Regions from separate parts of the Synechococcus sp. BDU 130192 genome, predicted to be linked through region 1. Evidence: predicted binding sites of a transcription regulator. Region 1 holds the regulator's gene; the other holds the start of a gene.
The links. The regulator HrcA, encoded in region 1, represses chaperone genes, less so after heat shock. The targets are predictions, from matches to a motif close to TTAGCACTCNNNNNNNNNGAGTGCTAA.
Positions count from the first base shown of each region.

Region 1 (3,425 bases):
ACCGACTCTCCGGGGGAACTGCAATACTCCTTAACTTTGAACCCCCCTAAGGTGAAGATCCCCTAGCAATTCAGCCTTGGCATTCCCAAACGCAGCCAGAAAATGCTAGAAATGCTCACCTCTTAATTTTTTATCAGTAGCTTGACCATGACCAACCCTAGTTCTAACCCACAACTCCAGGCCGTCAGTCCCACAGTTTTTGCCCAGCGCGTCGCCACGACCGAATCTTTGCAACTCATTGATGTGCGTGAGCCCGATGAGCTAGAGATTGTCGCTCTCCCAGGCTTTACCAATTTACCCCTGAGTCAATTTGAACAATGGGCTGCCCGCATTGCCGTGGACTTTGACCCCCAGGCAGAAACCTATGTGCTTTGTCACCACGGTGTACGTTCGGCGCAAATGTGTTATTGGCTGCAACAACAAGGTTTTACCCAAGTGATCAATATTGAAGGTGGGATTCACCTTTACACCCTCTCTGTGGATCAAAGCCTACCGCGCTACTAGGGAAGAATGAGCTATACTAACCCAAACTTAGACCTTAAATCTTTCTTAAGTTAAGCCAAGTTTTTTTACTATTTTTTTATATTTCTTAGTTATTGAAAGCACTACTGTCGGCGTATGGTTGCTCAGAAAATTCTTAATCCCCGTCACCAAAATATTTTTCGAGCAACGGTCAACCATTACATTTCCACAGCGGAACCCGTAGGCTCCAAAACCCTTGTGGAGGAATATGACTTTCAGGTCAGTTCTGCCACCATTCGTAATGTGATGGGCAAGTTGGAAAAGGCAGGTTTCTTGTATCAACCCCACATCTCGGCGGGACGAGTCCCCTCTGATTCCGGCTATCGCTTTTATGTGGACGAGCTCGTCACCCCCAATTCCCAGACCCGCAAACGAGCGAGCCAAACGTTACAGGAACAGACCGCTGCAGAGTATTGGGGACTAGAAGCGACCCTCCAGCGAGCAACGCAAATCCTGGCGACGTTAAGTGGTTATATTGCTCTAATCACGGTGCCCCATCAAAACCATGCTCGCCTACGCTATCTGCAGTTGCTCCCCCTGGGGGATCAGAAGGTGATGATGATTGTGGTGACGGATAGTTATCAACCCCAATCGTTGTCCTTGACCCTGGACTGTGACCCCGATGAGCTAGAGATTCTATCGAATTTTTTAAATCACCATCTCCAGGGGCGATCGCTCCAAGAAATTGCCAGCCTTGATCCCCAGGCTTTAGACGAAGACTTTCACCATTGTCAGCTGTTATTGGAGACGATTTTGGGTAAGATTGCTCAGATTGTGCCTAATACGATTGCGACGCCAATTCTGGTACGGGGCATTTCGGAAGTGCTGCGGCAACCTGAGTTTTCCCAAATTGAGCAGTTACAAACCCTATTGCACTTGCTAGAGGCGAAACAAGAACAGCTACTCCCGGTGGTTTTTAGTGGTTTACCAGGCGATCGCCCGACGCTCATTCACATCGGCACCGAAAATCCCCTAGAACCCATGAAAACCTGCGCCCTTATTTCCACATATTATTACCAGGAAAAAACGCCCGTTGGCAGTGTTGCGGTGCTTGGCCCGACGCGGATGTTCTATGAAAATGCGATCGCCTTAGTTGAAGCCACAGCAGATTATCTTTCTGAGAATTTAAAAGCCGCTTTTTAAGGTTTAAGACTCGTAGGAAATAAGAATCAAATAATTCAATTTTTTGTTTTTTTGTTGATGGCGATCGCCATAATCTTTTTAGGGAAGTACCCATAGGGGATTTCATGGACTTTGACTTAGATATTCTTCTCTTTGCCCTAGTGCTGAGTATTGACTGTTTTTCCGTCGCCCTTGCACTAGGAGCACGCCATTTTTCCCGCAAGCGGGCCTTATTTTTTGCGCTCAGTTCAGGTTTCTCCGGTGGCGGCGCTATTTCCCTCGGTTTTCTCCTGGGTAATTTCGCCCAATACATCACCTTCTATGATCAAGGAATTGCTTTTATTCTCTTGATCCTCATCGGTGTTCACATGTGCTACAACGCCTACCGAGAAATGCAAAAACTCCCAGGCGATGATGATGAATCCAGAAAAATTCATGGCCTTTGGAAAATCCTCCTAGTCTCTAGCATTTCCAGTGTTGATTCTTTGGGGGTTGGTATTTCCCTTGGTTTAATGGGCAAACCCTTAATTCCCTATTCCCTGGGGATCGGAGTATCAGCCTTTTTTGCTACTTATGTGGGCTTATTTTGCGCACAATTAATCTCTAGTCAATTAAAGGAAAAGGTAGAGTTTTTTGGCGGTGGTATTCTGATTGCTATGGGCCTTAAAATGCTCTCAATATAATGATTATTTAGACCCGATTTTTATAAGTCTAGAGTCGTCATTTTCCAAGTAAAAAGCAGATTATTATTTCGCTCAGTCTCACGAGGATTAGGATTTATTTGTAGGCAATTACTTTTTTGGGAAGAATTTTTTAAATAATTTTGTGGAACTCGGAAACAATGAAAAAACTATGATAAATCGACCCACGATTTTTCGTTTATAGTAATAAATGCATTCCTTTCGAGTTGGCGATCACCACGGCATTTATGGGTTTTGAATCAGACATTATTATTTTCGCCCTTGTCCTCAGTATTGACTCTTTTTCCGCCGCCTTAGCCCTTGGTATTCGCCACTTTTCTGGAAAACGGGCTTTATTTTTTGCGCTCAGTTCGGGGCTTTCTGAAGGGGTGGCGATCGCCCTCGGCTTCATTTTGGGACGTTTTGCCCAGACTATAATTATGGCCTACGATCATTGGGTGGCCTTTGCCCTATTGGTTTTGGTGGGTGGACATATGTGCTACAACGCTTACCAAGAAATGCGAACCAAGCCAGGCGATGACGATGGTGAATCCGTCAAAATCCATAGCCTGTGGAAAATTTTGTTTATTTCTAGCATCACCAGCATCGATTCTTTGGGGGTGGGCGTTTCCCTCGGCCTCATTGGTAAACCGCTTGTGCCCTACTCCCTCAGCATTGGCTTGGCTGCTTTTTGTGCCACCTATGGGGGCCTATTTTGTGCCAAACTCATTTCCGGGCACTTAGGTGAAAAGGTAGAATTTTTTGGCGGTGGGGTTTTGATCGCCTTGGGCCTTAAGATGCTGTCAATCTAATCTATTCCCAAATACACTACAAAAGCCCTTCTAATTGACGTCGAATGCGGTCTAATTCTGTATCCGACAAATCATTTTCTGACGCTGTGGCTTGCTCTGCTGGCTGTTGCTTTCCCTCTGGATCCCAAGCTAAATCTGTCACATTCGCTTCGGGGGGCGTGGCTAATTCACCGGCGGCAACGTGTTGCCAATCATAATCTGCATCCCGACAAAACTCGATAATGTCTTCTTCATCCATGGCTTCGATGGAGACGGGCGGGAAATCCTGGGCCTCCAACATTAGCCCAAA
Region 1 covers NZ_CAWNNO010000009.1:8,554-11,978, reverse strand. Annotated here, with positions in the region: gene AACT35_RS03475 (rhodanese-like domain-containing protein) at 148-504, shown strand; gene hrcA (heat-inducible transcriptional repressor HrcA) at 619-1,665, shown strand; gene AACT35_RS03465 (manganese efflux pump MntP) at 1,770-2,327, shown strand; gene AACT35_RS03460 (manganese efflux pump) at 2,552-3,136, shown strand; gene AACT35_RS03455 (DUF3110 domain-containing protein) at 3,153-3,425, opposite strand, start outside.

Region 2 (3,425 bases), on a different contig from region 1:
TAGTCGCGTTGATCGCATCTTCGAGACGAAGCTTGCGGTCTTTCATCTCAGTTTCGGTTGCTGCACCGACTTTGATCACAGCGACACCACCGGAGAGTTTCGCGAGACGTTCTTGGAGTTTTTCTTTGTCGTAGGAAGAATCAGATTCTTCGATTTGACGGCGGATCTGCTCACAACGGGTCTTAACTGCCTGCTCGTTACCATCGGCCACAATGGTGGTGTTGTCCTTGGTGATGGTGATGCGGCGGGCTTTACCGAGCATATCAACGCTGGTGTTGTCGAGCTTGAGGCCTGCATCTTCGGTGATCAGTTGGCCACCGGTGAGTACAGCGATATCTTCGAGCATTTGCTTACGGCGATCGCCAAAACCAGGCGCTTTAACCGCAGCAACGTTGAGGACACCCCGGAGACGGTTGACTACGAGGGTCGCAAGGGCTTCTTTCTCGATATCTTCAGCGATGATCACGAGGGGCTTACCTTGGCGAGCAACCTGTTCGAGGATTGGAACGAGGTCTTGTACCAAGGTGATTTTCTTGTCAGTGATGAGGATGAAGGGATCTTCAAGAACCGCTTCCATGCGCTCGGTGTCGGTGACGAAGTAGGGGGAAGTGTAACCCTTGTCGAAACGCATCCCTTCGGTGATTTCGAGTTCGGTTTCCATGGATTTCCCTTCTTCGAGGGAGATCACACCTTCTTTACCGACTTTGTCCATGGCCTTGGCGATCATGTCACCAACTTCCTTGTCGTTACCCGCAGAGATGGCACCGACCTGGGCGATCGCCGTCGAATCTTCTACCGGACGTGCCTGGTCTTTAATGCGGCCAACGAGGAATTCAGTCGCTTTATCAATACCGCGCTTGAGGGCGATGGGGTTCGCACCAGCCGCGACGTTGCGGAGACCTTCTTTGACCATGGCATGGGCAAGAACCGTTGCTGTGGTGGTTCCGTCACCGGCCACATCATTGGTTTTAGAAGCCGCTTGGCGAATCAAAGAAACACCGGTGTTTTCGATGTGGTCTTCGAGCTCAATTTCCTTGGCAATGGTCACACCGTCATTCACGATCTGAGGTGCGCCAAATTTCTTTTCGAGCACAACGTTCCGACCTTTGGGGCCGAGGGTTACCGCAACAGCTTCAGCGAGGAGGTCGATCCCTTTTTCGAGGGCGCGGCGAGCATCTTCGTTGTAAATAATAGATTTAGCCATAATGATTGAATTTCTAGGTTGAGCGTTTTACGAGAAAAAATAGAAAAATCTGAAACGATTGCTTAGGTCAAACCTAAAAATAGTTACGCAACGGTTGCAAGGATATCTTTCTCAGAAAGAAGCACGTAGTCATCGCCACTGAGTTTGATATCAGTACCAGCGTACTTAGAGTAGAGAACTTTATCGCCAACTTTGACATCAACGGCGGAACGGCTACCGTCATCATTGCGCTTGCCTTCACCAACAGCTACAACTTCACCGATTTGGGGCTTTTCTTTAGCGCTATCGGGGAGGAGGATCCCACCAGCGGTCTTTTCTTCAGATTCGCTGACCTTTACGAAAACGCGATCGCCGAGGGGCTTGAGGGTAGAAACATTGATGCTAATTGCTGCCATGGATAATTTCTCCAGATCAATAAACGACTAAATTTAGCTAGATTGAAGTTTAGCACTCTCAATCTCTGAGTGCTAATTTAGCGGAGAAAATTAAATCCAGACAACTCCTGATAATGTACGGGTTCCCGAACTTTAGATCGCTCCAAAAATTGAACTGTATTGCTTCTCAGGGGAAACCCTGACAGAGACAGCTTTATGTCCCTGCCATGACTCTAAAAATAAACAAGGATCTACTGTTTAACGATCGCCCCAAAGTCTGCCAGAATCCGCGCGTGGTTCCGCAATAGCCCAAGGAGATTGAGGCGATTTTCCCGCACAGCAGGATCTTCTGCCATCACCAAAACACTATCCTCCCCATCAAAGAACCGCTCAACTGTGGGCGCGAGGGCCGCTAACCCATCGATCAGTTTTTGGTAATCCCGTTCGGTGCGGGCCGCTTCGGTGGTGGGCACAAGTTCCACTAAGCCCGCATAGAGATCGCGCTCGGAGTTTTGCGCAAATTTCTCCGGGTTAATTACCCCTGTCGGATCGAGGCTATCCGTGCTGAGGTTCCCCTTGGCGGCCAACTTTGCAGAACGGTTGACGGTGGCGTAGATTTTTGCGAGTTGGCCATCGTCACGAATGCTCTGTAAAAATTCAGCGCGATCGCCCACATCCAGTAAATCCGTTAAAGCCCGTTCAGTGTATTCTGCATCGTCACCCAGCACCGCATTCACCAGGTCATAATCAATACCCTTTTCATCTTGGAGCAAAGTCTGAATCCGCTGAATAAAGAAGCTTTGCAGGGCTTCGAGGGGAGACGTTTTATCGGGGTGAGCCGTAACAAAATCCTTCGCACCCTGGGCTAACAGTTCTCCAAGGTCAATTTCAAGACCCGCGTCCCAAGCGACAGTAATAATTGCATTGGCCGCCCGTCGCAGTGCAAAAGGATCCGAGGAACCAGAAGGGATCATCCCCAGGCCGAAAATGCTCACCAACGTATCGAGGCGATCGCCCATGCCCACCACTTGACCCGCAAGGGTTTGGGGCAAAATATCATCGGCATTGCGGGGTAGATAATGCTCAAAAATCCCCTCGGCCACGGCGGGCGCTTCCCCACTGACCAGGGCATATTTTTGACCCATGATGCCTTGGAGTTCTGGGAATTCATAGACCATCTGGGTCACCAAATCCGCCTTACAGAGCATGGCGGTGCTGGCAATAATTTCTTTGTCCGCCTCAGACAGGCCAAGCTGTTCCGCGATCTGCTGGGAAATTTCCATAATGCGGTCTACTTTGTCCCGCATCGTCCCTAATTCTTCCTGAAAGGTGACGGCCTCTAGCTGGGGCAAATAGGTTTCTAAATGTTCATCGCAATCGGCCCGGTAGAAAAACTGACCATCTGCTAACCGCGCCCGGATCACCCGACCATTCCCCGCAGCGATGATCTCTGATTTCTTGGGATCACCATTGGAAATCGTAATAAATTTCGGGAGAAGCTTCGTTTTATCTTGGCGATCGCGCACCGCAAAATACCGCTGGTGAGTGACCATCACCGTCGTAATTACCTCTGTGGGTAGCTCTAAAAATTCCGCTTCAATGTCCCCGACCACTGCCGTGGGATACTCCACCAAATTCACCACTTCAGCGAGGAGATCAGCGGGCATTTCTGCCTCACCACCAATCTCTGCCGCCGCTGCTTTTACACCAGCAACAATTTTTTCTTCCCGCACCTGGGGATCAACTTCCACAAAAGCTTGTTGCAAGGTCACCACATAATCAGCCGCATTACTCAAGGTCACCTCCCCTTGATGTAAAATCCGGTGCCCACGAGAAATACAACCCGC
Region 2 covers NZ_CAWNNO010000005.1:6,174-9,598, reverse strand. Annotated here, with positions in the region: gene groL (chaperonin GroEL) at 1-1,204, opposite strand, end outside; gene groES (co-chaperone GroES) at 1,288-1,599, opposite strand; gene glyS (glycine--tRNA ligase subunit beta) at 1,830-3,425, opposite strand, start outside.
Region 2: a site for HrcA is predicted at 1,649-1,675, ahead of groES (co-chaperone GroES). Genes of this name have one in related genera too.